Regions from separate parts of the Blastococcus goldschmidtiae genome, predicted to be linked through region 1. Evidence: predicted binding sites of a transcription regulator. Region 1 holds the regulator's gene; each other region holds the start of a gene.
The links. Region 1 encodes LexA, which represses DNA repair genes until DNA is damaged. Its sites were predicted from a motif close to TCGAACANNTGTTCGA; they were not measured.
Positions count from the first base shown of each region.

Region 2: ruvC (crossover junction endodeoxyribonuclease RuvC) is a predicted target of LexA. The motif match lies at 8,177-8,192, and genes of this name have one in related genera.
Region 3: RM425_RS04105 (HNH endonuclease signature motif containing protein) is a predicted target of LexA. The motif match lies at 3,085-3,100, and genes of this name have one in related genera.

Region 1 covers NZ_JAVREI010000007.1:9,996-20,342, forward strand. Annotated here, with positions in the region: gene miaA (tRNA (adenosine(37)-N6)-dimethylallyltransferase MiaA) at 1-347, shown strand, start outside; gene dapF (diaminopimelate epimerase) at 344-1,216, shown strand; gene RM425_RS11535 (hypothetical protein) at 1,234-1,440, opposite strand; gene hflX (GTPase HflX) at 1,553-3,031, shown strand; gene RM425_RS11545 (phosphatase PAP2 family protein) at 3,092-3,814, shown strand; gene RM425_RS11550 (hypothetical protein) at 3,786-4,862, shown strand; gene lexA (transcriptional repressor LexA) at 4,937-5,704, opposite strand; gene RM425_RS11560 (LysM peptidoglycan-binding domain-containing protein) at 5,913-6,491, shown strand; gene RM425_RS11565 (hypothetical protein) at 6,623-7,468, shown strand; gene nrdR (transcriptional regulator NrdR) at 7,927-8,409, shown strand; gene RM425_RS11575 (vitamin B12-dependent ribonucleotide reductase) at 8,554-10,347, shown strand, end outside.
Region 2 covers NZ_JAVREI010000009.1:104,554-114,900, forward strand. Annotated here, with positions in the region: gene thrS (threonine--tRNA ligase) at 1-1,771, shown strand, start outside; gene RM425_RS13750 (HIT family protein) at 1,768-2,355, shown strand; gene pgsA (phosphatidylinositol phosphate synthase) at 2,355-2,987, shown strand; gene RM425_RS13760 (phosphatidylinositol mannoside acyltransferase) at 2,984-3,952, shown strand; gene RM425_RS13765 (glycosyltransferase family 4 protein) at 3,952-5,157, shown strand; gene RM425_RS13770 (LemA family protein) at 5,169-5,720, shown strand; gene pdxS (pyridoxal 5'-phosphate synthase lyase subunit PdxS) at 5,763-6,659, shown strand; gene pdxT (pyridoxal 5'-phosphate synthase glutaminase subunit PdxT) at 6,656-7,309, shown strand; gene RM425_RS13785 (YebC/PmpR family DNA-binding transcriptional regulator) at 7,306-8,061, shown strand; gene ruvC (crossover junction endodeoxyribonuclease RuvC) at 8,213-8,782, shown strand; gene ruvA (Holliday junction branch migration protein RuvA) at 8,847-9,485, shown strand; gene ruvB (Holliday junction branch migration DNA helicase RuvB) at 9,482-10,347, shown strand, end outside.
Region 3 covers NZ_JAVREI010000001.1:812,985-823,331, forward strand. Annotated here, with positions in the region: gene RM425_RS04090 (aldehyde dehydrogenase family protein) at 1-290, opposite strand, end outside; gene RM425_RS04095 (aldehyde dehydrogenase family protein) at 287-1,744, opposite strand; gene deoC (deoxyribose-phosphate aldolase) at 1,750-2,760, opposite strand; gene RM425_RS04105 (HNH endonuclease signature motif containing protein) at 3,112-4,629, shown strand; gene upp (uracil phosphoribosyltransferase) at 4,713-5,336, shown strand; gene RM425_RS04115 (Gfo/Idh/MocA family protein) at 5,339-6,229, shown strand; gene RM425_RS04120 (dihydrofolate reductase family protein) at 6,233-6,796, opposite strand; gene RM425_RS04125 (hypothetical protein) at 6,875-7,789, opposite strand; gene RM425_RS04130 (DUF6318 family protein) at 7,795-8,376, opposite strand; gene RM425_RS04135 (DUF805 domain-containing protein) at 8,527-8,961, shown strand; gene RM425_RS04140 (phospho-sugar mutase) at 8,998-10,347, opposite strand, start outside.

The DNA.
Region 1 (10,347 bases):
GCCTGGACCGGGAGCCGACCGGGCTCGACGCGCGGATCGCGCTGCGGGTGGACCGGATGTGGGCCGCAGGGTTCGTCGCGGAGGTCGAGGTCCTCGCCGCCGACGGGCTGCGCGAGGGGCCGACGGCGTCGCGCGCGCTCGGCTACGCGCAGGTGCTCGGCCAGCTCGACGGCACGCTGACCCCCGAGGAGGCCCGCGAGCGGACGGTGGTCACCACTCGCCGGTTCGTGCGCCGGCAGCGCTCCTGGTTCCGCCGCGATGCGACGACCACCTGGCTGGACGCCGCCCGCCCCGACCTGCTCGACGCCGCTCTCGCCGGGATCGCCGACCGTACGATCGGCCGGTGACCGCCACCCCCCGCGTGCTGATCGGGCACGGCACCGAGAACGACTTCGTCGTGCTGCCCGACCCGGACGGCTCCGTGTGGCCCGGGAAGCGGCTGGACGCGGCGATGGTCCGCCGGCTGTGCGACCGCCGCGCCGGACTCGGTGGCGACGGCGTCCTCCGGTTGGTCCGCAGTGCCCACGTGCCCGACGCCGCCGACGTCCTGGGCGCCGAGCTGGCGGCCTGCGAGTGGTTCATGGACCACCGCAACGCCGACGGCTCCTACGCGGAGATGTGCGGCAACGGCATCCGGCTGTTCCTCCACGCGCTGGTCGCGGAGGGGCTGCTGGGCCGGGCGGCGTGCCTCGACGGCGTCCTGGTCGGCACCCGCGGTGGGCCGCGCCGGGTCGGGGCGTCCCCCGACGGCGGCTACTGGGTGGACATGGGGCCCGCACGCGAGTTCGGGCGCGGATCGGCCGAGGTGGACGGCTCGACGTTCACCGGCGCGGCGGTGTCCATGGGCAACCCGCACCTGGCGGCGCTCACCGACGTCGACGTCGACACCCTGGACCTGAGCCGGGAGCCGGCCTTCGACGCCGGTCTCTTCCCCGACGGCGTCAACGTCGAGCTGATCAACGTGCTCGAGCCGGGTGTGCACATCCGGCTGCGGGTGTTCGAGCGGGGCGTGGGGGAGACCCGCTCCTGCGGCACCGGGGCGTGCGCGGCCGCCTACGCGGCCCTCGCTGACGCGGGACGCGACGAGGGGACCGTCGTCGTCGACGTCCCCGGGGGCCGCCTGTCGGTGCAGGTCGACCCCCGGACGACGGTGCTCACCGGCCCGGCGGTGCTGGTGTCGGCCGGATCGCTGTGCCGGGAGTGGCTCGGCGACTGACGCCTCGCTACGACGCCTCAGCGGCGGTCGTCGTCGGGCGGCAGGGGCACCATCGCGTCGTCGTCGTCGGTGGCCGGAGGGGTGGGTGGCGCCCCGCGGCCGCTGTCCTGGTCGGCGCCCCCGCCCATCGGGTTGCGCGGCGGGCCGCCGATGCCCACCGGATCCCGGCCGGGGTCCTCCACGTCGCTGTTCGCCCCGAGGCTGCTCGATCCGCTCGCGGTCATCGGTTCCTCCTCGTCGTGCGGAATGCGGTCCGAGAGGCCCTACCCGCCGATCGCGGGATGCACCCGGACCGGTTCTGCGTTGCACCCCGTGATGACAACTGAGGTGACCCGCATGCCCGACCGTGCCACGCTGGACCCGATGACGACCGCCCCGGAGCGCATGCCGCTCGACGACGAGCCCCGCCGCGCGCCTGCCGCGCGACCCGACGCGACGGACGACACCACCGGTTCCTACGCCCTCGAGGCCCGTGGCGCGCTGCGCCGCGTGGCCGGGCTGGGCACCGAGCTGGCCGACGTCACCGAGGTCGAGTACCGGCAGCTGCGCCTCGAGCGCGTGGTCCTCGTCGGTGTCTGGACCGAGGGGACGCAGGCCGACGCGGACCGTTCCCTGGCCGAGCTCGCCGCGCTCGCGGAGACCGCCGGCTCGGAGGTCCTGGAGGCCGTGAGCCAGCGCCGTGACAAGCCGGACGCCGCCACCTACGTGGGATCGGGCAAGGCCGGCGAGATCCGCGACATCGTCGCCGCGACGGGCGCGGACACGGTGATCTGCGACGGCGAGCTGACCCCCGGTCAGCTCAACCAGCTGGAGAAGGTACTCAAGGTCAAGGTCGTCGACCGGACGGCGCTGATCCTCGACATCTTCGCGCAGCACGCCACCAGCCGGGAGGGCAAGGCCCAGGTCGAGCTGGCGCAGATGCAGTACATGCTGCCGCGGCTGCGCGGCTGGGGTGAGTCGCTGTCCCGGCAGGCCGGTGGCCGGGTGGCCGGCGGTGGCGGTATCGGTACCCGCGGCCCCGGTGAGACGAAGATCGAGACCGACCGCCGGCGGATCCGGACGCGCGTCAGCAAGCTCCGCCGCGAGATCGCTGGCATGGCGACCGCCCGGGCCACCCAGCGCAGCAGCCGGGACCGCAACGCGACCCCCAGCGTGGCGATCGCCGGGTACACCAACGCCGGCAAGTCCAGCCTGCTCAACCAGCTCACCGGTGCCGGCGTCCTCGTGGAGAACGCGCTGTTCGCCACCCTGGACCCGACCGTCCGCCGGGCCGAGGGGCCCGACGGTCGCGAGTACACCCTCACCGACACCGTCGGCTTCGTCCGGCACCTGCCCCACCAGCTGGTCGACGCCTTCCGGTCGACGCTGGAGGAGGTGGCCGCGGCCGACCTGCTGCTGCACGTCGTCGACGGCTCCGACCCCGACCCGCTGGGCCAGATCAACGCGGTGCACGTCGTGCTGCGGGAGATCGACGCCTCCGCGGTGCCCGAGGTCATCGTGGTCAACAAGGTCGACGCCATGGACGAGGAGGCCATCCTCACGCTCCGCCAGGCACTGCCCGGAGCGGTGTGGGTGTCGGCCCGGACCGGCGCCGGGATGGACACGCTGCGCGAGCTGATCGCAGCCCGCCTGCCGCACCCCGACACCGACGTCGACGTCCTGGTGCCCTACGACCGCGGCGACCTCGTGGCCCGCGTGCACCGGGACGGCGAGGTGCTGGCCGAGGCGCACGAGGCCGGGGGTACCCGCCTGACCGCGAAGGTCGACGGTGCGCTCGCCGCGGCGCTCGAGGAGTTCGCGGCGCCAGTCGGCTGAACCGCCCGCGGCGCCCGGCGCTCGGATCACGGTCAGGTCACGGACCGGTACGGTGAGCGGGTGACGAGCGGCGTGGTGTGCGACGCCGGCGTGCCCGAGCGCACCCGTGCGGTCTCGATCGGGCGCCCGCCGTGGTGGCTGCTGCTCCTCGCCCTGCTCGTGGCCGGCCTGGTCACCGCCGACCTGCTCGCCGGCGGGGCCCTGGAGCGGCTGGACCTGTGGGTCTCCGACGTCGTCCGCGGCTGGGGACTGCGCGACTCGGCCGCCTATCCGGTCATCTGGGCGATCACCCAGCTCGGCGGTCGAGGCACGATCCTCATCGTCCTGGCCGTGCTCGTCGGCTACCTGGCCTGGCGGCATCGCACGGGGATGCCGCTGCTGCGGGTCCTGCTCGCGCTGGGCACGCTCACCGTCGGCGTCTACGCGGTCAAGTTCGGTACCGGTCGGACCGCGCCCGGGCACCCCGACGAGCTCTTCTTCCACGTCGACGGCGCGTCGTTCCCCTCGGGGCACGTGGCCAACGCCGTCATCATGTGGGGAGTCGCCCGCTGGCTGGCCGTCGAGTACGAGATGCCTGTCCGGGTGCAGCGCGCGTTCTGGTGGCTGAGCGTCGTCGGACCGGTCGCCACCGGCGTCTCGATGGTGTCGCTGGACTTCCACTGGGTGACCGACGCGGTCGTCGGTGCCGCCGTGGGCGTGCTGCTGCTGGGCGTGGTTCATGCACTGGACGCGATCGTTCTGTCACGCTGGGTTCGTGCCCGACCAGGCCGGCAGACCGCGTAGCGGCTTCGGAGGACGGCGTGCCACCCGCGCCGTAGGGCTCGTGGTGGCGGTCCTCCTCGGCTTCTCGCTGCCCGTCGTGGGGGCGACCGTCGCCGTCGCCCAGGAGCCGGACGCTCCTGCACCGGCCGTCCGGTGCCAGATCACGGATCCCGCGCTGGCGGAGATCTCCGGGCTGGTCGACCTCGGCGAGCGCATGCTCGTCATGAACGACGGCGGGGACGCGCTCAGCGTCTCGGTGCTCGACGCCGGGTGCCAGGTGCTCGAGACGCGGACCGCCGCCGTCGACCCCTACGACCCCGAGGATCTCGCCCTGGGCGCCGACGGGACCCTCTGGCTGGCCGACGCCGGGGACAACAACTCCGTGCGCTCGACCGTCGCCCTGCTGGCGCTGCGGCCGGACGGGTCCGCGGCCGTGCACCGGCTCAGCTACCCCGACGGCGCCCACGACTCCGAGGCGCTGCTGCTCGCGCCCGACGGCACCCCGTACCTGGTCACCAAGGACGTGCTGGGGTCCAGCGGTGTGTACCGGCCCACTGGCCCGCTGTCGGCCGAGGCGGCCGTTCCGATGGAGCGGGTGGCGACGGTCAACATGACGCTCACGGGGACCCCTGGCGGCCCGGTGGGACGCGCCGGGCAACTGCTCGTCACCGGGGGAGCGGTGGCGGGCGACGGGCACGCACTGGCGTTGCGCACCTATACCGATGCCTACGTGTGGCCGCTGTCGGGCTCGGACGTCGTGGGTGCCCTGGCCGGGACCCCGGTACGGGTTCCGCTGCCCGAGTCACCCCAGGGCGAGGCGATCAGCTTCACCGGGGACGACGCGCAGCTGGTCATCGCCAGCGAAGGCGTGCCCAGCGAGGTGGTCGTGGTGCCGATCTCCGCGGTCACGCCGGCGTCCGCCGCGGCGCCGGCCGACGGCCCGGTGCCCAGCCTGACCGAGCTCACCAGCTCGGGCAGGTCGCCGGTCACCTCTGCGCTGATCGCGGCCGCCGTGGCGACCCTCGTGGTGTGGCTGGTCCCCAAGCTGCGCCGTCGCCCGCGGTCCTGAGTCGCCGCGCCTGCCGGCACCCCGCCCGGGCGACCGCCCGCTGGTGCGGCCGGTGACCCGGACGGGGCCTGGGGTCAGACCCTGCGCAACACCGAGACGACGCGGCCCAGGACCGTCGCGTCGTCGCCGGGGATCGGCTCGTAGGCCGGGTTGTGCGGCAGCAACCAGACGTGCCCGTCGCGCCGCTTGTAGGTCTTGACCGTCGCCTCGCCGTCGATCATCGCGGCGACGATCTCGCCGTTCTCCGCCGTGGGTTGCTGGCGCACGACCACCCAGTCGCCGTCGCAGATGGCGGCCTCGACCATCGAGTCGCCGACGACCTTGAGCATGAACAGGGTGCCCTCGCCGACCAGCTCGCGGGGCAGCGGGAAGACGTCCTCCACCGCCTGCTCGGCGAGGACGGGACCGCCGGCGGCGATCCGGCCGACCAGGGGCACGTACGTCGGGGCGGCGAGCGGCTCGTCGGTGCCGGCCACCGGCTCGGCGAGCGGCGCCACCGGACGCGAGGTGTCGCCCGGCAGCCGGACGTCGAGGGCGCGCGGGCGGTTGGGGTCCCGACGCAGCCAGCCCTTCTTCTGCAGGACCGAGAGCTGGTGGGCCACCGAGGAGGCCGAGGAGAGGCCGACGGCCTCGCCGATCTCGCGCACCGAGGGCGGGTAACCGCGCCGGTCGATGGAGTCCCGGATGACCTCCAACACCCGGCGCTGGCGCTGGGTCAGCCCGTCGCCGTCGGCGCCGCGGTCGGGGAAGGAGCGCACCGACGCGCTGCCGTTCTCCGTGTCCGGTCCCGACGCCGTGCTGCGCGTCCGTCGGCCGCCCGACGTCCCGCTGGTCTCCGCCACGTCTCCTCCTCGCGGGCTGCCGGTGCAGCCGTGCTGGTCGCGTCCCAGGAACCGTAGCGCCGATCACGCCTGCTTTCAAACAGGTGTTCGAAGACGGCCGTCGTGTCGGGTCGCTTCTGTCGGTGGCGTCCGGTAGACATCGCACAGACGTTCGATTCGAACAGCCGTTCGAAGACCGTGGTGGACGTGCGGGTCGGGAGGAGTGGTCGTGGGAAGTGTGGCGCAGGCCGTGGTGGAGTTCGACGAGGCGGTGCAGGCGCCGTGGCGCCCGCCGCTGGCGGGTGGAGCCGGACGACAGGGGCGGTTGCGCGCGGTGCCGGACCTGCTGCACGACCCGGCTCCCCTGGCCCGGGGTGCCGGGCGTTCAGCGGTCGGTGCTGCGGCCCACCGCGGGCACCCGGCTGCGGCACGGGTGCGCAGGCCGCATCCGGCGGGCTCGACGACGCCGCGACGACCGGCGCCGTACCGCGCCGGCGGCGACCCGCGGGTGGCGCCCGCGCTCCGGCTGACCCGGCGCGCGCGGCGGCTGGGCGTGGTGCTCGGCCTGGCGGTCGGGGTCGCCCTCGGGTCCTGGGTGGGCTCGGTCGTCGCCGGGGGCCAGGACGGCGGGCTGCGTCTGGCCGGGGAGAGCAGTGTCGTCGTGCAGCAGGGCGACACGCTCTGGTCCATCGCCGGCGCGGTCGCGGACGAGGGGGACGACCTCCGTGCCGTCATCGCCGAGATCCGGGCCCTCAATGGGCTTCCCGACGCCACCCTGGTCCCCGGTCAGCTCCTCGTCCTGCCGTGACCGGGGGGGCCACGCGCATCGGACGGCTGCGCGACAGGGCAACACCTCTCCAACCTGGGGCGACGAGTTCGTCAATGATCAGCCCGGGCGCCTTCACGCACCGTCGCGAACCGAACGCTTACGGTCATCGCGTGTCAGGTCCCACGGAGAGCCGCGCCGCTGTGTTCACCCGTTCCCCCCAGTCCGTCGAGGTCTACCAGGCGGGTACGTGGTGGCAGGGCGAACTGCTGGGTTGGCGGCACGACGCCTCGGGAACGTGCCAGATGTGGGTCCGGGTGGTCGTGGGCGGCGTCGAGGAGACGGCGTGGATCGATCTCGCCGCGCTGCGCCTGCCCGAGCGGGACCTGTCCCCGGCCACGGAGCCCAGTCGCATCGACTCCCGCGTGAAGCAGGAGCTCCCACCTGCCCAGGCGGTCTCGGCCTTGCGGGGCCGTCCGGTGAGCGGGAACGCCGACGCCACCGCCGCGCTGCCCTTGATCCGTGACGAGGCGCCGCCCCCCGCGGGGAGCGCCGCTGCCGCGGCGCCCGCCGCATCCGGGACGCGCCCGGGTGGACGCCGGCGCGCTCCGGAGGACGCGGACGTCCAGGTCGTCGTCGCCGCGCAGGTGCCGGTCCCCGCCGGTCGTCACCGGGCCCCCGGTGACGAGGGTCGGCACCGTGCGGCCGACACCGAGGTGTTCGCGGCGGTCGCCGACGAGGCGGAGCCGGTCGCGGCCGTGTCGGCGGAGGCGCGCCCCGAGGCGGAGTCGCGGCCGCAGGCCGAGTCGCGCCGCGCGACCCGTCCGCACGTCGGTGGGGGATGGGCGGTCTTCGCGCGCACGGCGCGCCCCGAGGAGTCCTTCGGCCGCCCGGAGGTCTGCACCGGCCGGATCGACGCCGAGCCGGACCTGCTGACGCGTCCGATGCGACTCGGCGACCTCGGCCCGTCCTCGGGTTCCCGGCGCCCGCGGGTGAGCGGCTCTCTCTCCGGCGTCTGACGCCACCACCGGCGCACCGCACGGCCGCCTGGCCGGCCGGCGCGTGTCCGGACCGCCATGGCGACCGTCGACCGTCGTCGCCGGACCCGAGCCGTGATCCGCGAAGGTGCACTCGGCGGTCGACCTCCCCGCTCCGCGTGCTCCGCAGGGACGGTGTCGGCCGGGTGCGGGACGGTTCGGCGCGCAGTTTTCCGGCGCGTCCCCGGGCGTGTCGTGTGACAGGTGGAGTGCCCTGTTCCTGCGGGTGACAGCCGGGTCAGAGCGGAACACGCCGACAGGGACATCGCTTGCACATCTAGTGGGGCCCGACTTAGGGTTCCACTAGATCTAGTAGTTACAGAGCTGTAAGCCGCGTCCACAGGCCGGTCCTCAGGTTCTCCCCGCGACGTCCACCGGATGTCCCCAGGAGGGTCCACAGGACGACCCGGGCGAGGAGCCGCGAAGGGAGGTGGACCGCGATGCGCTGCCCGTTCTGCCACAACCCCGACAGCCGGGTGATCGACTCGCGGGAGGCCGACGAGGGGGCCACCACCCGTCGTCGCCGTTCGTGCCCCCAGTGCGGCCGGCGGTTCACCACCGTCGAGGAGGCCGTCCTCGCCGTCGTGAAGCGCAGCGGCGTCAGCGAGCCGTTCAACCGCTCGAAGGTCGTCGCCGGCGTGCGCCGGGCCTGCCAGGGCCGGCCGGTCGACGAGGACCAGTTGGCCCTGCTCGCCCAGCAGGTCGAGGACACCATCCGCGCCACCGGCGCGGCGGAGGTCCCCGCTCACGAGGTGGGACTGGCCATCCTCGGGCCGCTGCGCGAGCTCGACGAGGTCGCCTACCTCCGCTTCGCCAGCGTCTACCGCGCCTTCACCTCGGTGGCCGACTTCGAGAAGGAGATCGCCGAGCTGAAGGCCCGCCCCGCGGGCGGTGCCGAGACCGGGCCGCCCGGCAGCTCCTGAGAACTGTCAGTACCGACCGCTAGACAGCACGTCGGGCACGTCGATCGCGGCTCTTCCCCAGCCCTCCGATCCACCACCGCGCGGCTCCACGGCGCGCACCGAGCACCACACCGAGCACCACACGACCAGGGAGAGCTCCACACCATGACCGAGACCGACGACCGCTTGGCCGGCACCCGCGCGCGGCGCACCCCGAAGGCGCCCAGCCGCAAGGGCCTCAAGATCAAGCGCGTCTTCACCACCGCCGGTGTGCACCCCTACGACGATGTGACGTGGGAGCGCCGCGACGTCGTCATGACCAACTGGCGCGACGGCTCGATCAACTTCGAGCAGCGCGGTGTCGAGTTCCCCGCCGAGTGGAGCATCAACGCCACCAACATCGTCACGACCAAGTACTTCCGCGGCGCCGTCGGCACCCCGCAGCGCGAGACCAGCCTGCGCCAGCTCATCGACCGGGTGGTGCTCACCTACGGTGCGGCAGGCCGCGAGCACGGCTACTTCGCCACCGAGGGCGACGCCGAGATCTTCGAGCACGAGCTGACCTGGATGCTCATGCACCAGTACTTCAGCTTCAACTCGCCCGTGTGGTTCAACGTCGGCACGAGCTCTCCCCAGCAGGTCAGCGCCTGCTTCATCCTCGCCGTCGACGACGAGATGGACTCGATCCTCAACTGGTACCGCGAGGAGGGTCTGATCTTCAAGGGCGGCTCCGGTGCCGGCCTCAACCTCTCCCGCATCCGCTCGTCCAAGGAGCTGCTCTCCTCCGGCGGCACGGCCTCGGGCCCGGTCAGCTTCATGCGCGGCGCCGACGCCTCCGCCGGCACCATCAAGTCCGGTGGCGCCACCCGGCGTGCGGCGAAGATGGTCGTCCTCGACATCGACCACCCCGACATCGAGGAGTTCATCGAGACCAAGGCGCGCGAGGAGGACAAGATCCGCGCGCTGCGGGACGCCGGGTACGACATGGACCTCGGCGGCAAGGACATCACCAGCGTCCAGTACCAGAACGCCAACAACTCCGTGCGCGTCTCCGACGAGTTCATGCGCGCCGTGGAGGAGGGCACCGAGTTCGGTCTCCGCGCCCGCATGGACGGCTCGGTCATCGAGACCGTCGACGCCAAGACGCTGTTCCGCAAGGTCACCCAGGCCGCCTGGGAGTGCGCCGACCCGGGCATCCAGTACGACGACACGATCAACGACTGGCACACCAACCCCGAGACGGGCCGGATCAACGCGTCCAACCCCTGCTCGGAGTACATGAGCCTGGACAACAGTTCGTGCAACCTGGCGTCGCTGAACCTCATGAAGTTCCTCAAGGCCGACGGCACCTTCGACTCGAAGAACTTCGTCAAGGCCGTCGAGCTGGTCATCACCGCGATGGACATCTCGATCTGCTTCGCCGACTTCCCGACCGACCCGATCGGTGAGACGACCCGCGCCTACCGCCAGCTGGGCATCGGCTACGCCAACCTGGGCGCGCTGCTCATGGCGACCGGCCACGCGTACGACTCGCGGGGTGGCCAGAGCCTGGCCGCGGCGATCACCTCGCTGATGACCGGCACCGCGTACCGCCGCTCGGCGGAGCTCGCCGGCATCGTCGGCGCGTACGAGGGCTTCGCCCGCAACGCCGACGCCCACGCCCGGGTCATGCGCAAGCACTCGGCGGCCAACGACGCCATCCGCCCGGTCGGTGCGGACGACGCCGACGTGCTCCGCGCGGCCACCGCGCAGTGGCAGGACTGCCTCGAGATCGGCGGCGAGAACGGCTGGCGCAACGCCCAGGCCTCGGTGCTCGCCCCGACCGGCACCATCGGCTTCATGATGGACTGCGACACGACCGGCATCGAGCCGGACTTCTCGCTGGTCAAGTTCAAGAAGCTCGTCGGTGGCGGCTCGATGCAGATCGTCAACCAGACGGTGCCGCGGGCACTGCGCAGC
Region 2 (10,347 bases), on a different contig from region 1:
CACCTCCCTGGGCATCGGGCCGCCGGTCGAGAACGGCTTCTACTACGACTTCGACCCCGAGCGGCCCTTCACCCCCGAGGACCTGACCGCCCTCGAGAAGAAGATGACCGAGATCGTGCGCGCCGGGCAGCACTTCTCCCGCCGGGAGATCAGCGACGCCGACGCGCAGGCCGAGCTCGCCCACGAGCCCTACAAGCTCGAGCTGATCGGGCTCAAGGGCGGTGCCGGCGATGCGGCGGAGGGTGCCGACGTCGAGGTCGGCGGCGCGCAGCTGACGATGTACGACAACCTGGACCCCCGCACCGGTGAGCGGGTCTGGACCGACCTGTGTCGCGGCCCGCACCTGCCGCGGACCTCGACCATCCCCGCCTTCAGCCTGACCCGGTCCGCGGCCGCCTACTGGCGGGGCAGCGAGAAGAACCCGCAGCTGCAGCGGGTCTACGGCACCGCGTGGGAGAGCAAGGACGCGCACAAGGCCTACCTGGAGCAGGTCGCCGAGGCCGAGCGCCGCGACCACCGCCGCCTGGGCGCCGAGCTCGACCTCTTCAGCTTCCCCGACGAGATCGGCTCGGGCCTCGCGGTCTTCCACCCCAAGGGCGGCGTCATCAAGCGAGAGATGGAGGACTACGTCCGCCGCCGGCACATCGAGGAGGGCTTCGACTACGTCGGCACCCCGCACATCAGCAAGGGCGGGCTGTTCGAGACCTCGGGGCACCTGCCCTACTACGAGGACACCATGTTCCCGGCCATGGACCTGGAGAACTCCCAGTACTACCTCAAGGCCATGAACTGCCCGATGCACAACCTGATCTTCCGGTCGCGCGGGCGGTCCTACCGCGAGCTGCCGCTGCGCTTCTTCGAGTTCGGCTCGGTCTACCGGTACGAGAAGTCCGGCGTCGTGCACGGGCTGACCCGGGTGCGGGGCCTCACCATGGACGACTCGCACAGCTACGTGACCCCGGAGCAGGCGCCCGGCGAGATCCGGCACCTGATGGACTTCGTGCTGGGACTGCTGCGCGACTTCGGACTGGACGACTACTACCTCGAGCTCTCCACCCGCAGCGACGATCCGGGCAAGAAGGACAAGTTCATCGGGTCGGACGAGGAGTGGGCCAAGGCCACCGCCGTCCTCGAGCAGGCAGCGCGGGACTCCGGCCTGGAGCTGGTGCCGGACCCGGGCGGCGCCGCGTTCTACGGCCCGAAGATCTCGGTGCAGGCCCGCGATGCCATCGGCCGGACCTGGCAGATGTCGACCATCCAGTACGACTTCAACCAGCCGGCCCGCTTCGGGCTGGAGTACACGACCGCCGACGGCGGTCGGGCCCAGCCGGTGATGATCCACTCGGCGAAGTTCGGCTCCATCGAGCGGTTCTTCGGCGTGCTCACCGAGCACTACGCCGGTGCCTTCCCGGCCTGGCTCGCACCGGTCCAGGTCGTCGGCATCCCGATCACCGACGAGCAGGTGCCCTACCTGGCCGACGTCGCGGGGAGGCTGCGGCAGCACGGCGTCCGGGTGGAGATCGACGACTCCGACGACCGGATGCAGAAGAAGATCCGCACCGCCAGCAAGCAGAAGGTCCCGTTCGTGCTCCTCGCCGGCGCGACCGACGCCGAGGCGGGTGCGGTCTCCTTCCGCTACCGCGACGGATCGCAGCGCAACGGTGTCCCGGTGGACGAGGCGGTGGCACAGGTGGTGGCCTGGATCGCCGCGCGGTCCAACGTGGACCCCTCGGCCGCCGACGAGCCGGCCGAGACCGTGGAGGCCGGATGAGCGAGCCGGGCCAGGAGACCTACCGGGTCGCCGTGTCCTCGGACGACGACGGCCCCGCCGCGGTGTTCGAGCACCTCTGGACGCCGTACCGGATGGCCTACATCCGCGGTGAGGGCAAGCCCACGGGCGCGCACGACTGCCCGTTCTGCGTCATCCCGACGATGAGCGACGAGGACGGCCTGATCGTCGCCCGCGGGGCGACGGTGTTCGCCGTGCTCAACCTCTACCCGTACAACGCCGGGCACCTGATGGTCGTGCCGTACCGGCACGTGCCCGACTACACCGACCTCACCGCCGACGAGGTGGCCGAGCTCGGCGCGGTCACCCAGACGGCGATGCGCGTGGTCCGCGAGGTCGCCGGCGCGCACGGGTTCAACATCGGCATGAACCAGGGCGCGGTCGCCGGCGCCGGCATCGCCGACCACCTGCACCAGCACGCGGTGCCGCGGTGGGGCGGGGACACCAACTTCATGCCGGTGCTGGGGCTGACCCGCGTGCTGCCCCAGGTGCTGCGGGAGACCCGGGTGCTGCTGGCCGAGGCGTGGCAGCGGCTGGACGCGGCACCCGCGGGTGGGCAGCTCTGATGCTCGGCGTCAACGCGCGTCCCGCCGTCGCCAAGGTGGTCGCCCCCATCGTGCCGGCGCTGGTGCGGGCGGGGATCACTCCCGACATGGTGACCATCACCGGCACGGTGGGGGCGGTCGTCTCCGCGGTGTTCCTCATCGGCTCGGGCCACCTGTTCTGGGGCGCCTTCGCCGTCTGGATGTTCGTGATGCTGGACATGCTCGACGGTGCGCTGGCCCGCGCCCGGGGCGGCGGCTCGGTGTTCGGCGCGGTCCTGGACTCCGTCGGCGACCGAGCCGCGGACGCCGCCATCTTCGGGGCGCTGGCCTGGTGGTTCTCCGGCGGCGGCGACAACCGGCTGTTCGTCCTGCTGTCGCTGATCTGCCTCGTGCTCGGCGTCCTGACCAGCTACATCAAGGCGCGGGCCGAGGGCGTCGGTCTGTCCTGCGACGTCGGCATCGTCGAGCGCACCGAGCGGCTGATCATCGTCCTCGTGGGCACCGGCTTCACCGGCCTGGGCATCCCGTACTCGCTGCACGTGGCGCTCGTCCTGCTGGTCGCCGGCAGCGCGGTCACGGTGGCCCAGCGGATGGTCGCCGTCCGCAGGGGTGCCGCGGGCGCTGCCCTCCCGCAGTCCTCGCCGCAGCCGTGACCGGGCCGGCGGGTCTGCGCAGCCGGCTCACCGGCCGGCTCACCGACGCGGGGTACGCGGCCGGGTGGCGGGCGGTGCGGATGCTGCCCGAACCGGTCGCCCGCGCCGGGTTCGACCGGGGCGGCCGATGGGCGGCCGGCCGGGACGGCACCGGGGTGCGCCAGCTGCGGGCGAACCTCCGGGTCGCCACCTACGGAAAGCTCTCCGAACCGGAGCTCGACGAGCTGACCGGCCGGGCCATGGCCTCCTACGCGCGCTACTGGCAGGAGGCCTTCCGGCTGCCCACGCTCGGCATCGACCGGATCCGGCGGGACACCGAGGTGCCCGGCCACGAGCTGATCACCCGCGCACGCAGCGAGGGCCGGGGGGTGATCCTGGCCCTGCCGCACAGCGGCAACTGGGACGCCGCCGGCGCCTGGCTGGCCGACTGGCTGGGCGAGCCGTTCCTGACCATCGCCGAGCGACTCGAGCCGGAGTCGCTGTACCGGCGGTTCCTGGCCTACCGCGAATCCCTGGGCATGAAGGTCACCCCGCTGACCGGCGGCCCGAAGCCCGGCTCCGAGGTGCTGCGGGCCTGGCTGGCCGACGGCGGGGTGAGCTGCCTGCTGGTCGACCGCAACTTCGGCACCGGTGGCGTGCCGCTCGAGTTCTTCGGCCGGCCGACCCTCCTGCCCAGCGGCGCCGCGCTGCTGGCCGCCCGCACCGGCGCCGCGCTGCTGCCGGCCGTGCCCCGCTTCGACGGGCCGGGTTGGCGGATCCAGGTCCACCCCGAGGTGCCGGTGACCGGCGAGGGGCGGCTGGCCGCCCGGGTCGCCACCGCCATGCAGGACGTCGCGGACGTCTTCACCGCGGGCCTGGCCGAGCACCCTGAGGACTGGCACATGCTGGGCCGCATCTGGGCCGACGTGCCACCCGACCCACCCCGGCGGGCGGCGGGCGCCGCGCCGGACCGGGCCGCCCGCTGATGCGGATCGGTCTCGTCTGCCCCTACAAGTGGGACGTTCCCGGTGGGGTGCAGTACCACGTGCGCGACCTGGCCGAGACCCTGCGCGCCCTGGGCCACCACGTCGAGGTGCTCACCCCGGCCGAGCGCGAGGAGTTCCTGACCGACCCCTGGGTCACCTTCGCCGGCCGCACCGTCCCGATCCCGTACAACGGCTCGATGGCCAGCGTGCAGTTCGGCCCGGTCTCGGCTGCCCGGGTGCGCCGGTGGCTGCGCGAAGGGCGCTTCGACGTCGTGCACGTGCACGAGCCGGCGCCGCCGTCGGTGGCGCTGCTGGTCTGCATGATCGCCAGCGGGCCGATCGTGGCGACGTTCCACGCCGCCACGACCCGCTCCAAGATGCTGGCCGCCTTCGGGCCGGTGGTCCGGCCCTGGCTCGAGCGGATCAGCGGCCGGATCGCGGTGTCCGACTTCGCCCGCCGGGTGCAGGTCGAACACCTCGGCGGCGATGCCGTGATCATCCCGAACGGCGTGCACGTCGACGCCTTCGCCTCCGGCCCGCCGCTCCCCGCCGCGGCCGGCCCGGCCCCCACGGTCGGCTTCCTGGGCCGCTTCGACGAGCCGCGCAAGGGCCTGCCCACGCTGCTCGAGGCGATGCGCACCGTCGTCCGGCGGCACCCCGGTGCCCGCCTCCTGGTCGCCGGCCGGGGGGACGCCGATGCGATGCAGCGCCTGGTGGGCGCGGACCTGCGCCCGCACGTCGAGCTGCTGGGGGAGATCTCCGAGGCGGACAAGGCGGCGTTCCTGCGCACGGTCGACGTCTACTGCGCGCCGAACCTGCTCGGCGAGTCCTTCGGCGTCGTCCTCATCGAGGCCCTCGCCGCCGGTGCCCCGATCGTGGCCAGCGACCTGGACGCGTTCGCGCGGGTCCTGGACGGCGGAGAGGCCGGCGTCCTGGTGCCCCGCGGCGACGCGGCGGCCCTCGGGCAGGCGCTCGGCGACCTGCTCGCCGACCCGGAGCGGCGGAACCGGTTGAGGACCCGGGGCGCCGAGGTCGCGCGCGCGTACGACTGGCCGGTGCTCGCCGCGCGGATCCTGGCCGTCTACGAGACCGTCGTCGCGCCCGGGAGCGCCGGGGTCACGGCCCGCGAGGGCGACGACGTCCCGACACCGCCGCCGACCGGTGTCGCGCCGCGGAGCTCCCGCTGGAGGGGCAGCTCCCGCTAGCCTTCGGCGTCGTGGGTGCGCACGCGTGGATGTGGACGGCCGTCGCGGTCGTCGTCGTCCTGCTGCTGGTGTGGGCGGCCTGGACCCTCGTGCGGCTGCGGCGCCTCGCCGGACGGGTGGCCCGGGCCCGGGAGGCGCTGGACGCGCAGCTCCGGCGCCGCGCCGGGCTGGCGGCGGAGCTGGCCCGCGAGTACCCGTGCGCACTGGGTCCGGAGCGCGCCCGCGCGCTCGCGGCGGCGGCGGCCGAGGCACGGTCGACGACGCCGGGGGACCGTGAGGCGGCCGAGAACGCCCTGGGCCGCGAGCTGCGCGACCTGCCCGCCGAGCTGCCCGGTGTCCCCTCCGCCCTGCAGGCCGACCTGGACGGCACCTGCACCCGGGTGGCGCTGGCCCGCCGGTTCTACAACGACGCCGTCCGCGACACCCAGGCACTGCGCGGCAGGCGGCTGCCCCGGGTGCTGCGGCTGCACGCGTCGCGGCCGATGCCGCGGTTCTTCGACATCGACGACCGTCTCGAGGCGCTGACCACGAGCGGCGTGGGAGGGCCCGGCCACCGGCCGTAAGATGGGGGATCGTCCCCACCCCCAGCCGTTAGGCCGACTGCCGTGTCTGCACAGACCCCCTCCACCGGAACCGACCGCGTCAAGCGCGGGATGGCCGAGCAGCTCAAGGGCGGCGTCATCATGGACGTCGTCACCCCCGAGCAGGCGAAGATCGCCGAGGACGCCGGCGCCGTCGCCGTCATGGCCCTGGAGCGGGTGCCCGCCGACATCCGTGCCGAGGGCGGCATCTCGCGGATGAGCGACCCCGACATGATCGAGGGCATCATCGGCGCGGTCTCCATCCCGGTGATGGCCAAGGCGCGCATCGGCCACTTCGTCGAGGCGCGGGTCCTGCAGGCCCTCGGGGTCGACTACATCGACGAGTCCGAGGTGCTGACCCCGGCCGACGAGGCCCACCACATCGCGAAGTCGGAGTTCACCGTCCCCTTCGTCTGCGGCGCCACCGACCTGGGCGAGGCGCTGCGCCGGATCTCCGAGGGCGCGGCGATGATCCGCTCCAAGGGCGAGGCCGGAACCGGCAACGTCGTGGAGGCCACCCGCCACATGCGCTCCATCCGCGCCGGCATCAAGGCGCTGGGCACGCTGGACGAGACCGAGCTCTTCGTCGCCGCCAAGGAGCTGCGCGCGCCGTACGACCTCGTCGCCGAGGTGGCGCGGCTGGGCAAGCTCCCGGTCGTGCTGTTCACCGCCGGCGGCATCGCCACCCCCGCGGACGCCGCGATGATGATGCAACTGGGCGCCGAGGGCGTCTTCGTCGGCTCCGGCATCTTCAAGTCCGGCGACCCGGCGCAGCGCGCCGCCGCGATCGTGCAGGCGACGACGTTCCACGACGACCCCGACGTGATCGCGAAGGTCTCCCGCGGGCTCGGCGAGGCGATGGTCGGGCTGAACGTGTCCACGTTGCCCGCCGACCAGCGCTTCGCCACCCGCGGCTGGTGACCGCACCCGTCATCGGGGTCCTGGCGCTGCAGGGTGACGTCCGCGAGCACCTCGCGGCGCTGCGCGACCAGGGCGCCGAGGCGGTGGCGGTGCGGCGCCCGGAGGAGCTGGTCGCCGTCGACGGGCTGGTCGTGCCCGGCGGCGAGTCGACGACGATCGTGAAGCTGGCCCACCGGTTCGGGCTGCTGGAGCCGCTGCGCGCCGCCGTGCGCGACGGTCTCCCGGCCTACGGGTCCTGCGCCGGCATGATCCTGCTCGCCGACCGGCTGCTGGACGCCCCACCGGACCAGGAGACGATCGGCGGGCTGGACGTCACCGTCCGCCGCAACGCGTTCGGCCGGCAGGCCGACAGCTTCGAGTCCGAGATCGACTTCGGGGGCCGCGGCGGCGGTCCGCTGCACGCGGTGTTCATCCGGGCCCCGTGGGTGGAGGAGGCCGGCGAGGGCGTCGACGTCCTCGGCCGGGTCGTCGGGGGAGAGGCCGACGGTAGGATCGTCGCCGTCCGCCAGGGGAACCTGGTGGCCACGAGCTTCCACCCCGAACTCACCGGGGACCGCCGGGTGCACGCGCTGTTCGTCGACATCGTCCGCCGTCGCCTGGCCGAGCAGGCCGGCGCCGAGGCCGGGAACGAGAGGGGAACGCCTTCATGAGCGGCCATTCCAAGTGGGCGACGACCAAGCACAAGAAGGCCGGGATCGACGCCAAGCGCGGCAAGCTCTTCGCCAAGCTGATCAAGAACATCGAGGTCGCCGCCCGCACCGGCGGGGGCGACCTGGCCGGCAACCCGACGCTCTACGACGCCGTCCAGAAGGCGAAGAAGAGCTCGGTGCCCAACGACAACATCGACCGCGCGGTCAAGCGCGGGTCGGGCGCAGAGGCCGGTGGGGTCGACTACCAGGGCATCACCTACGAGGGCTACGCCGCCGGTGGCGTCGCCGTCCTCATCGAGTGCCTGACCGACAACAAGAACCGCTCGGCGATGGAGGTCCGGACCGCCATGACCCGCAACGGCGGGACCATGGCGGACCCGGGCTCGGTGTCCTACCTCTTCTCCCGCAAGGGCGTCGTCGTGGTCCCGAAGGCCGGGGGCGTGGACGAGGACTCGGTGCTCCTGGCCGTGCTCGACGCGGGCGCCGAGGAGGTGCGCGACCTCGGCGACACGCTGGAGGTGGTCAGCGAGCCCGGTGACATGGTCGCCGTGCGCACCGCCCTGCAGGACGCCGGCATCGACTACGACTCGGCCGACATGGGCTTCCTGCCCAGCGTGCAGGTGGAGCTGGACGAGGACGGCGCGGGCAAGGTGTTCCGGCTCATCGACGCCCTCGAGGACCTCGACGACGTGCAGAACGTCTACGCGAACTACGAGGTCTCCGACGAGGTCATGGAGAAGATCGACGCCTGAAAGAGGACCCCGTCGCCCCCCACGCCTCGCACGCTCGGCGCGGGCCCCTGCGACGGGGCCGCCCGCTGGTGGCGTGTCTTCCGTCGGTTACGTTGTCCAGGGGCTAGCGTTCGGATCGAACAGGTGTTCGTGCGAACCTAGGAGCGTGGCCATGCGGGTGCTCGGCATCGACCCGGGGCTCACCCGGTGCGGCTGGGGGGTCGTCGACGGCCGCCCCGGTGCCCGCCCCACGGCGATCGGCGTCGGCGTGGTCCGCACGCTGGCCGAGCTGGACCTGGAGCTGCGCCTGCTCGAGGTGCACACCGCGGTGACGGCGCTGCTGCGCGAGCACCGGCCCGACGTCGTCGCCATCGAGCGGGTCTTCACCCAGAACAACAGGGGCACCGCCACGGGGACGGCGCAGGCCGCGGGGGTGGCCGCGCTGGCCGCCGCGCAGGCCGACCGGCCCGTCGCCTGGCACACGCCCAGCGAGGTCAAGGCGGCCATCTCCGGCAACGGCCGGGCCGACAAGGAGCAGGTCACCCTCATGGTCACCCGCGTGCTCGGGCTCGCCGAGGCCCCGAAGCCGGCCGACGCCGCCGACGCCCTGGCCCTGGCGGTCTGCCACGCCTGGCGCGGACCGGCCCAGCAACGGCTGCGCTCGGCCGCGCTCGCCGGAGGCCTCGGCGCCCCCGTCGTGCAGCGCACGCTGCCCCGCTGGCAGGGGGTGGCGGCCCGATGAGCACCTGGATGACCGGCGTGCCCCTACGGGGACCCAGCAGGCGTCGGTGGACAGGAGTGGCTCCGTGATCGCCTCGGTGAACGGCCGGGTGGCCGCGGTGTCGCCCGACGGCGCGGTGGTGGAGGTCGGCGGGATCGGGCTGGCGGTGCAGTGCACGCCGGGGACGATCGCCCGCCTGCAGGTGGGGGAGTCCGCCCGGCTCTCCACGAGCCTGGTCGTGCGCGAGGACTCGCTCACCCTCTACGGCTTCGCCGACGACGACGAGCGCCAGCTGTTCGAGCTGCTGCAGACCGCCAACGGCGTCGGCCCCCGGCTGGCGCAGGCCGTGCTGGCCATCCACCCGCCGCGCGAGGTGCGCCGCGCGGTGTCGACGGCCGACGTGAAGGCGCTCATGCAGGTGCCCGGCATCGGGAAGAAGGGCGCCGAGCGGCTGATCCTGGAGCTGCGCGACCGGCTCGGCTCGGTCACCACCGACACCTCGCTGGACGGTCCCGCGCCGGCCGGGCTCACCGCGGTCACGCCCGTCGCACCGTGGCGGGACCAGCTCACCTCCGCGCTGGTCGGGCTCGGCTGGTCGGGCAAGGAGGCCGAGACGGCGCTGGCTCAGCTGGCCCCCGTGGCCGACCAGCAGATCGTGGAGACCGGCTCGGTGGAGGTCGCCGTCCTGCTGCGGCAGGCGCTCCAGCTCCTGGGTAGATCGTGAGTGCGCCGTTCGACCGGGCGATGACCGGTGAGGTGGCCGGCGAGCTCGGCCAGGAGTGGGCGGTCTCGCCCCAGGCGGGGGACGAGGAGCGGGTCGTCGAGTCGGCCCTGCGGCCGCACTCGCTGCACGACTTCATCGGCCAGCCCAAGGTGGCCCGCCAGCTCGCGCTCGTGCTGGAGGGGGCGAAGCGGCGCGGACGCCCGCCGGACCACGTGCTGCTGTCGGGCCCGCCGGGGCTCGGCAAGACCAGCCTCGCGCTGATCATCGGCTCCGAGCTGGGCACCGCGGTGAAGATCACCAGCGGTCCGGCCATCGAGCGGTCCGGGGACCTCGCCGCGATGCTGTCGAACCTCGCGCCCGGCGACGTGCTCTTCATCGACGAGATCCACCGCATCGCCCGGCCGGCCGAAGAGCTGCTGTACATGGCGATGGAGGACTTCCGGGTCGACGTCGTCGTCGGGAAGGGGCCCGGCGCCACCGCGATCCCGCTGGAGATCAACCCGTTCACCCTCGTCGGGGCCACCACCCGCGCCGGACTGCTGACCGGCCCGCTGCGGGACCGGTTCGGGTTCGTCGGCCAGATGGAGTTCTACGAGCCCGCCGAGCTGCAGCTGGTGCTGGCGCGCAGCGCCGACCTGCTCGGCGTGGAGCTGACCGACGAGGGCTCGGCGGAGATCGCCGGGCGGTCGCGGGGCACCCCCCGGATCGCCAACCGGCTGCTGCGCCGGGTCCGCGACTACGCCGAGGTGGAGGCCGACGGCCGGGTCACCCGCGCCGTCGCCGAGGCCGCACTGGCCCTCTACGACGTCGACCACCTCGGGCTCGACCGGCTCGACCGGGAGGTCCTCGAGGCGCTGGTGGG
Region 3 (10,347 bases), on a different contig from region 1:
CCCAGCGCGACCTCCTCGCAGAACTGGACGTGCCGGCCCTCCATCACCTCGGCGACGCGGTAGAGCACCTGGCCGCGGTTGTAGGCGGTCGCGGCGGCCCACTTCGGGAACGCGGCGCGGGCGGCGACGACGGCGTCGCGGGCGTCCTTGCGGCTGGCCCACGCGGCGTTGGCCAGGAAGTGCCCCTTGGCGTCCGTCACCTCGTAGGTGCGGCCGGACTCCGACCGCGGGAAGGCCCCGCCGACGTAGAGCTTGTAGGTCTTCCGGACGGCGAGACGGTCGCTGCTCACTGGTCTGCACCCCTCAGGTAGGCCGCCAGGCCGTGGCGGCCGCCCTCGCGGCCGTAGCCGGACTGCTTGTAGCCGCCGAAGGGCGACGTCGGGTCGAACTTGTTGAACGTGTTGGCCCACACGACGCCGGCGCGCAGCTGGTCCGCGATCTTCAGGATCCGCGACCCCTTCTCGCTCCAGATGCCGGCCGAGAGCCCGTAGGTGGTGTTGTTGGCCTTGGCCACCGCCTCGTCGGGCGTCCGGAACGTCAGCACCGACAGGACCGGGCCGAACACCTCGTCGCGGGCGATGCGGTGGGCGGGGGAGACGTCGGTGAAGACCGTCGGCGGGAACCAGTAGCCGCGGTCGGGCAGCTCGCATCTGGGCTGCCAGCGGGTGGCCCCCTCGGCCTCGCCGATGTCGGACAGCTCGCGGATGCGGGCCAGTTGCTCGGCGCTGTTGATCGCGCCGATGTCGGTGTTCTTGTCCAGCGGGTCGCCGACGCGCAGCGTGCCGATGCGCCGCTGGAGGCTGGCGATGACCTCGTCGTGGATCGACTCCTGCACCAGCAGCCGGGAGCCCGCGCAGCAGACGTGGCCCTGGTTGAAGAAGATGCCCTGCACGATGCCCTCGACGGCCTGATCGATCGGGGCGTCGTCGAACACGATGTTCGCCGCCTTGCCGCCGAGCTCGAGGGTCAGCAACTTGGCTGTCCCCGCGACGGCCCGGGCGATGGAGCGGCCGACGTCCGTGGAGCCGGTGAACGCCACCTTGTCGACGTCGTCGTGCTCGACGACCGCCCGGCCGGTGTCGCCGGCGCCGGTGACGATGTTGACCACGCCGGCAGGGAGGTCGGCCTGCCGGCAGACCTCGGCGAACAGCAGCGCCGTCAGGGGCGTGGTCTCGGCCGGCTTGAGGACGACGGTGTTGCCGGCGGCCAGGGCCGGCGCCACCTTCCACGCGAGCATGAGCAGAGGGAAGTTCCAGGGGATGACCTGCCCGGCGACGCCGAGCGGGCGGGGCCGGGTGCCGAGCCCGACGTGGTCGAGCTTGTCGGCCCATCCGGCGTAGTAGAAGAAATGGGCCGCGGCCAGCGGGACGTCGACGTCGCGGGACTCGCGGATCGGCTTGCCGTTGTCCAGCGACTCCAGGACGGCGAACTCCCGGGCGCGCTCCTGGAGCAGGCGGGCGATGCGGAACAGGTACTTGCCGCGGTCGGCCGGCCGCATCGGGCCCCAGGTCTTCTCGAACGCCCGGCGGGCGGCGCGGACCGCGCGGTCGACGTCGGCCGCGCTCGCGACCGAGACCTCGGTGAGGACCTCCTCGGTGGCCGGGTTGACCGTCTTGAAGGACTCGCCGGTGCCGTCGACGAACTCGCCGTCGATGAACAGGCCGTAGGACGGCGCGATGTCGACGATCGACCGGGATTCGGGGGCGGGGGCGTACTCGAAGGGGGTCGTCGTGCTGCTGGTCATCGCTGTCAGTCCACCGTGACGTAGTCGGGGCCGGAGTAGTGGCCGGTGCGCAGCTTCTGGCGCTGCAGCAGGAGGTCGTTGAGCAGGCTGGAGGCGCCGAAGCGGAACCAGTCGGCGTGCAGCCAGTCCGGACCGACGGTCTCGTTGATCAGCACGAGGTGCTTGATCGCGTCCTTGGTCGTCCGGATGCCGCCGGCGGGCTTGAAGCCGATCTGCCGACCGGTGGCGGCGCGGAAGTCGCGGACCGCCTCGAGCATGACCAGGCCGACGGGGAGGGTCGCCGCCGGGCTGACCTTGCCGGTGGAGGTCTTGATGAAGTCGCCCCCGGCGAGCATCGCGATCCAGCTGGCGCGGCGGACGTTGTCCAGGGTGACCAGCTCGCCGGTCTCGAGGATGACCTTGAGGTGGGCGGGGGTGCGGCCGGGTGAGGAACAGGCCTCCTTGACGGCGACGATCTCCTCGTAGACGTCGAGGTAGCGGCCGGCCAGGAAGGCGCCGCGGTCGATGACCATGTCGATCTCGTCGGCGCCGTTCTCCACCGCGTCGCGCACGTCGGCGAGCTTCACCGCCCGGCTGGCCCGCCCGCTGGGGAAGGCGGTGGCGACGGCGGCGACGTGCACGCCGCTGTCGCCGAGCGCCTCGCGGGCGACCCCGGCGAGGTCGCCGTAGACGCAGACGGCGGCGACCCGCGGGCAGGTCGCGTCGGTGGGGTCGGGCCGCCGGGCCTTGGCGGCGAGGCTGCGCACCTTGCCGGGGGTGTCGGCGCCCTCGAGCGTGGTGAGGTCGACCATCGAGATCGCGGTGTCGATCGCCCACGCCTTGGACGTGGTCTTGATCGAGCGGGTGCCGAGCTGGGCCACGCGTGCCTCGGCGCCCACCTGGTCGACGCCGGGCAGGCCGTGCAGGAAGGCGCGGAAGCTGGCGTCGGAGCGGGTGACGTCGCGGTACGGGGGCAGCGGCACGGACAGCGCCCGGGCGTCGTCCGACAGGGCGTCGGGGTCGAGCACGTGGGTCATGCCGGCCATTCTCCCCCTGTCCGTCCCAAGACATGGGACGGCCTCACCCGGAGGGATGCGGTGCGCCCGGCCGGGAGGAGTGCCACGTCCGGGCACGACGTCCGATGACGCGACGGATCCGGCTCGTGCGGGAGAGGCAGCCCCCTCCGGGTGCTGCCGTCACCCAGGTGCGCGGAGGCGTTCCCGCGGGAACGCGCAGGCAGGCTCTTCCCGGCCACCGCTACCGCCGCCCCGTGAGCGTTCCCGCGGGAACGTCACGGACGGCCGCCCTGCCCTTCCCTGATCTGCTCGGCGACCGGAAGTGTCGGACCTCCGCCCTAGTCTTCGATCACACGTTCGAAGGAGATCCTGGTGCCCGAGACGTCCCTGCCCGATCTGGCGTGCGAGATCACCGCCGGTGCCGTGCGGCTCGCTGCCGCGACGGCCGCCTGGCTGCGGCTGGTCGCGGAGTTCGACCGACGGGAGGGCTGGCACGCGCACGGCATCGTCTCCTGCGCCCACTGGCTCGCCTGGCAGTGCGGCATGGCGCCCGGCACCGCCCGGGAGCACGTCCGCGTCGCCCGCGCGCTTGCCGATCTCCCCCTGCTGTCCGCCGCCTTCGCGGAGGGGCGCCTGTCCTATTCGAAGGTGCGCGCCCTCACCCGCGTCGCCGAAGCCGAGACCGAGCAGATGCTCCTGGACCTGGCGATCGAAGCCACCGCCTCCCAGGTCGAGCGCGTGGTGCGCGCCTGGCGACGGAGCGACCGGGTCGACGACGTCACCGTCGCGGTGAAGCAGCAGTTCCAGCACTGGTGGGACGACGACGGGATGCTCGTCGTCCGCATGCGTCTGGGGCCCGACGACGGGGCCGACTTCCTCGCCGCGGTCGAGTCGAGGGCCGAGGCCGCGGCCCGGCGCGACCGTTCCGCGGCGAAGCGCGAGGCTGTGGGCGGCGTGCCCCCCGGCCGGGACGATCATGCGGAATCGCCGGAGCGCGAGGAGATCGCCTGCGCCCGCGAGCGCACGGCCGCCCGGCGCTGTGCCGCCGTCGCGGGACTGGCCAGAGCCGGGCATCATCTCGACCGGCGGCCGGGCGACCCACCCCGCCGGGAGGTCGTCGTGCACGTCGATGCCGCCGTGCTGGCCGACGACGCCGCGGCCGGACAGGCCTACCTCGAGAACGGTCCGGCCCTGCACGCGTCGCAGGTCCGGCGGATGCTCTGCGGGGCGACGGTCGTCGCGATGCTCGAACGGGACCGCGAGGTCCTCGGCGTCGGCCGCTCCCGCCGGCTCGCCACCCGGCCGCAGCGGCGCGCGCTGTTGCGGCGGGACGGTGGATGCGCCCGGCCGGGGTGCACCGAGACGCGGATCGAACGGCTGCACGCCCACCACATGCGGCACTGGCTGTTCGGTGGCGGCACCGACATCGACAATCTCGTGCTGCTCTGCGACGTCGACCACGGACAGGTGCACGACCAGGACCTCGTCATGTCGCGGCGGGCGGGGCGTCTCGTCGTGCTGACCCCGGACGGACGCCGCGTGTGGGGCGCCGCCGATGCTGCCTTCGTCGAGGGGGTGGCCGGGGCGGGGAGCGGTTCGGACACCGTGGGCGGGGCTTTCGTCGGCGTGGCGCCGATCGACGAGCTGGCGGCCCGCCGGCCGACGGTCGATGTCGACGGCCGAGCAGCGGCGGGTGAGCCGAGCGAGGCCGCGGCCGGCGATCTGACCGGATTGCTGTTCCCCGGCGGAGCGCCCGGGCTGACGTCGGCGATGCACGTGAACGGTGAGCGGATGGATCTCGCCCACGTCGTCTGGGTACTGCTGGCCAACCGCGATCTCCAGCGCCGTCTGGCCGCCGAAGCGCGGGGACGCCCACTCCAGGCCGCGTGAGAGGTGGCGGCGCCGTAGGAAGGCGTCCGAGCGTCCCGGGCGGGCCTGCCGGGGTTGCCAGCGGGGCCGCTACCGTTCCTGCCGTGCAGCTCACCGTCGTCGACCACCCGCTGGCCCGAGCCCGGCTGAGCCGGATGCGCGACGAGCGCACCGACAACGCCGCCTTCCGCGCCGCGCTCCGCGAGCTCACCCAGATGCTGGTCTACGAGGCCACGCGCGAGCTGACCGTCGCCGAGGAGCCGATCCGGACGCCGGTCGTCGACACCACCGGCTACCGCCTGGCCGCACCGCCGCTGATCGTGCCCGTGCTGCGTGCCGGCCTCGGCATGGCCGACACCGCGCACGGGATGCTGCCCGAGTCGCAGATGGGCTTCGTCGGCCTGGCGCGCAACGAGGAGACCTTCCAGCCCGAGGCCTACATGGCCTCCCTGCCCGAGTCGCTGATCGACCGGCACGTCTTCGTGCTCGACCCGATGCTCGCCACCGGTGGGTCGCTGGTGCACTGCTGCGGCCTGCTGACCGCGCGCGGCGCCACGCAGATCACCGTGCTGTGCGCGCTCGCGGCCCCCGAAGGCATCCAGCGGCTGGAGGAGAGCGGTCTGCCGCTGCGGGTGTTCACCGCCAGCGTCGACGAGGGGCTCAACGAGAACGCCTACATCGTGCCGGGCCTGGGCGACGCCGGCGATCGTCAGTTCGGCGCGGTCTGACGATGCGCTTCGGCGTCCTCGGCACCGGCCCCTGGGCGCGGACCGTGCACGCCCCGGCGCTCGCCGGCCACCCCGCGGCCGAGTTGGTCGGCGTCTGGGGCCGGGACCTGGCGAAAGCCAAGGCGCTCGGAGCGGAGCACGAGGTCGCGGGCTTCGCCGACGTCGACGGGCTGCTCGACCAGGTCGACGCCGTCACGATCGCGCTGCCGCCGGACCTCCAGGCGCCGCTGGCCGAGCGTGCGGCTGCAGCCGGCAAGCACCTGCTCCTGGAGAAGCCGGTCGCGTTCAGCACGGCGGCGGCCGATCAGGTCGTGGCGGCGGTGCAGGACGCGGGCGTCGCCTCGGTCGTCTTCTTCACCCTGCGCTTCCAGGCAGCGACCACCACCTGGCTGACCCAGGCGGCGCGCACGGAGCTGGCCGGCGGCGCCGGTTCCTGGCTGGCCTCGCTGGCCGGGTCGCGATTCGCCGCGTCGCCGTGGCGGCACGAGCGCGGGGCGCTCTGGGACGTCGGGCCGCACGCGCTCTCGGTCCTCGTGCCCGCGCTCGGGCCCGTCGTCGCCGTGCAGGCGGGAGCCGGGCTGCGCGACACCGTCCACCTGGTGCTGACCCACGAGTCCGGGTCGGCGTCGACGGTCACGCTCTCCCTCACCGTGGCGCCCATGTCGGCCGGCGTCGAGTTCTTCGTGCACGGCGACGCCGGCCGCCTGGTGCTGCTGCCCGACTCCGGCACGGCGGTGGAGGCCTTCGGTCTCGCCGTCGACGAGCTGCAGGCAGCCGCGCTCACGGGCGGCACGCATCCCTGCGACGTCGCGTTCGGCCGCGACGTCGTCGCGGTGCTCGAGACCGCCGCGCGAGCCCTGGACTCCGGCCGCCGGGAGACCGTCGCGCACTGAGCGTCAGCGGTCCCGTTCGTACCGCAGCATGACGACGCCGTTGCCGAAGGTCCGCGTCTCGGCCAGCCGAAGGTCCGCGGGCATCCCCTCGGACTCGAACAGCCGGCGTCCCCGGCCCACAAGTACGGGCATGACGAAGATCCGGTACTCGTCGATCAGGTCGTGCCGGCGGAACACCTCGGCCAGCACGGGGCCGCCCACCACCATCTCGCCACCGGGCTGGGCCTGCAGCGCCCGCACCTCCTGGGGGACGACGTCGCGCACCACCGTGGCGTTGGGGCCAGGAGTGTCGAGGGTCCGCGAGTAGACGATCTTGGGCATGCTGCGCCAGATACCGGCGAACTCAACCGTGGCCGGATCCGCGTCCGGGTCCTTGTCGGCGTCCGGCCAGTACGCCTCCATCAGCTCGTAGGTGACCCGGCCCTCGAGGAAGGCGCTGGAGGCGGCGAGCTGCCGGTTGAAGTAGGTGTGCAGCTCCTCGTCCACCCGGTGCCAGCTGAGGTCGGCGTCCGGCCCCTCGAAGTAGCCGTCGAGTGACACCCCCAGGTGAAACACGATCTTCCGCATGGCTGTCTCCTCCTGGGCCAGGCGACCCTCGGCTCTCTGACCGGGGCGGGCACGCGCACTCATCGGTGGCGCCGACGGTCAGTCGAACGGATTCGTCAGGACCGGGCGTGCCTGGAGGACCTGGAAGGTGACGGGTGGGCCGTCGGTGGTGGTGCTGCCGGGGACGGGCACGGTGAGGCCGCCGTCGACGCTGAAGGTGGCCGTCCAGGTGGTCGTCAGCGAGGCGGTGTAGCTGCCGCTGGCGTAGTCGTGGCTGATGGTGTGGTCCGGGTAGGGGGCGCCCGGGCTCGTGGTGGTGAGGTCGGTGCCGTCGCCTGTGTGCCAGGTGAAGGTGGTGGCGGTGGCGGTGATGTCGACGGTGAACCCACGGATGTCCAGGGTGAAGGTCTGCGTGGTGGGTCCGTCGGTGAAGAAGATGACGGGCAGGCCGACCAGGCCGTTGCCGGGTGGCTGCTGCTTGGTGGGCAACTGGGGGAGCGGCAGGGTCCGGAAGTAGCGGAACACCTCATCCGGCGACGGCGGCGGGTTCAACGCCGTGATGTCCACACAAGCCCGTTCGATGCGGTCCCATGGCCCGACAGGGGAGCCGACTTGGCTGCCGGCTGGGACATCCAGGGGGCCGGCGGTCCCGTCAGCTTGGATGAGGCGCTGCCTTTCGATGACCAGATCTTGAACGACCTGGTCGGGCCCAGCCGCGCATGCGCGGAAGTCCGTCGACCTGCAGCCGCCGTTTTCTCGGTCATCGACGACGCAGGGATGTGAAAGCTGGTATCGGTACTCGGGCATTACAGAAGCGCTGTTGCTGGCGAGCCAGGACCCGCCGGGAGTGCGCTCCATGAAGGCGGCTGTCAGCGTGCCCGGGGTGTAGCCGACGTCAGCGCAAGTCCGCCTCGAGCAGCCGGCTTGATCGGCAGTCGCCAGTTCGGAGCCGGCGACAGTGACGAGGGCGAGAACCAGCGCGAAAAAGGTGAACATGCGGATGACCATGGGCATCTCAGTTAGCCCAGCGTGAGGGTCGTCATGAGCCAGGTCTCGCGCTCGGGGTCCCATCTCGCGATGGCCCCGCCGTTCAGCCCAGAGTAGGCATCCGTGCTCAACTCGGTGTTGACGGATCCTGCGGCATCCACCACCTGCAGTGGTTTCTGGTCAAGAGTGAATGCGATCTGGGCCTCACCACCATCGACGGTCGCACGCCCCGCCGCACGGATGAGTAGTTCACCGCTCACGTAGCGGTACCCCGCCGCAGCGTCTGCGTCGGTGTTGTCGGCGATGCGGTCACAGTCGCGGCAGCCGTCGCTGAGTTCGCGGAGGGGCTGGGCGTCCATGACGGTCGAGGTCCGGTTGATCAGCTCGATGTAGTACCGGACGAAGGCCTCGGCGCCGGCGGCGTCCTGGGTGCGGGCCTCGTCGGGCATCGGCAGGTCCTCGGGGCCCAGCGGCGGGAGCTGCTCCTCGGTGGGTGCGGCACTGCTGGTCGACGGCAGGCTCTGGCTGGCCTCCTGCTTCTCGGAGCAACCCGTGAGCGCCGCGCACCCGGCAACGAGGCAGGCCATCAGCCGCAGCGTCCAGGGTCGCGTCACGTCGTCTCTCCCCGAGTTGATCACCGGTCGCCGGAGACTACGCAGAGCAGGAACGACTCTGCACCTCTGGCCTGTGGAAAACCGGACGGCCGCCGTCCAGGTTCATGCCAGCGTGTGACTCCCGCGAAGGACGGAGTCGGAGGAGCAGGCATGAGTGTGTGGGACTGGTACGTGCGACGAGGACGGCTCTCCCGCGGCGCCTGGTGGCTGCAGTACCTGCTGCCTGGTGTCCTGCTGCCGATCCTGGCCGGCGGGGCCGATCGCGCCCTGGGCCTGCCGGTGACCACCCTCGTCACCGAGACCGGGGTAGCGGTGGACGACCCGACAGGGCCGCTGCAGTCGACGGTCGCCGGCCTCCTCGCCGTCCCGATGATCTCGGCGTTCGTCGCACGGTTGCACGACGAGGGCTACTCGGCATGGCGTCTGCTGCTCGCGCTCGTCCCGGTCGTGGGCGCGCTCGTCCTCGTCGTACTGGTCTGCTTCTTCAGCGGTGATCGGCTGCCCAACCGCTACGGGCCGCCCCCTGCGTCGTGGCGTCCTCCTCGCATCCCCGCTGTGCTGCGCCGCCGCAGGGTGCCGGCGTGACCGCCGGCTCCGGACAAGGCCCGGCACGTCGGGCCGCTACAGACCCAGCGCCGCTGACATCTCCGCGCGCAGCTGGTCGAGCTCGTCCTCGCCCCGGCCGCGCGCAGCGATCAGCCCGGCGTCCTGGTGCACCGGCACCACGGTCTCCAGGTAGGCCTTCAGCTTGGGCTCGGTGCCGCTGGGCCGCACGATCACCCGCACCCCGTCACCCAGCAGCCGCACCGCCTCGACCGGCGGGTCCTCCAGCGCCAGGTCGGCGAACGCCACCGCGCGCCCGAGCAGCGTCGCCGGCGGATCCGTGCGCACCCGTGCCATCGCATCGGAGATGACCGACAGGTCCTCCACCCGGGCCGACAGCTGCCCCGTCGCGAACAGCCCGTGCTCCTGGGCCAGCTCGTCCAGCCGGTCCACCAGCGTCCGGCCCGACTCCTTGAGCTCCGCGGCAAGCAGCGAGACCGCGAGCGCGGCGGAGATGCCGTCCTTGTCCCGGGCCACCGACGGCGTCACCGTGTACCCGAGCGCCTCCTCGTAGCCGTACACCAGCGGCGCCGAGTCCGACCCGGCCCGCATGATCCACTTGAACCCGGTCGGCGTCTCCTCCGAGGGAACTCCGTGTGCAGCCGCGATCACGTGCATCAGCGAGCCGCTCACCAGCGACGACGCGTAGGTGCCGCGCACCCCCCGCCGCAGCAGCCAGTCGGCCAGCAGCGCACCGACCTCGTCCCCGGTCAGCTGCCGCCCGTCGCAGACGACGGCGCAGCGGTCGGCGTCGGGGTCCTCCGCGATCGCCACGTCCGCACCGCTCCGGGCCGCCAGCGCCTTGAGCAGGTCGGTCGCCCCCGGCTCCTCGGGGTTGGGGAAGGCCACGGTGCGGAACGTCGGGTCCGGCTCGTCCTGCTCCGGCACGCTCACCGGCTCGGCCAGCCCGGCGGCCGCGAACACCGCCCGCGTCGTGTCGGCGCCCACCCCGTGCATCGCGGTGTAGGCCACGCGCAGCGAGCCGCGGGACGGAACGCGGGACGGCTCCAGCGCGGCCACCACCGCCACCACGTAGTCCTCGGCGACGTCGTCGCCGAGGGTGAGCCACCCGTCGGACAGCGGCACCTCACGCGCCGGCCCGACCGCGGCGATCGCGGCCTCGATCTCCCGGTCGGCCGGGGGCACCAGCTGCGCGCCGTCGCCGAGGTAGACCTTGTAGCCGTTGTCGTCCGGCGGGTTGTGGCTCGCGGTCACCATGATCCCGGCCACGCAGCCGAGGTGCCGGACCGCGTAGGACAGCACCGGCGTGGGCAGCGCGCGCGGCAGCACCTGCACCGCGAAGCCCGCCCCGGCCAGCACCGCCGCCGAGATGCGCGCGAATTCGTCGGACCGGCGCCGGGCGTCGAA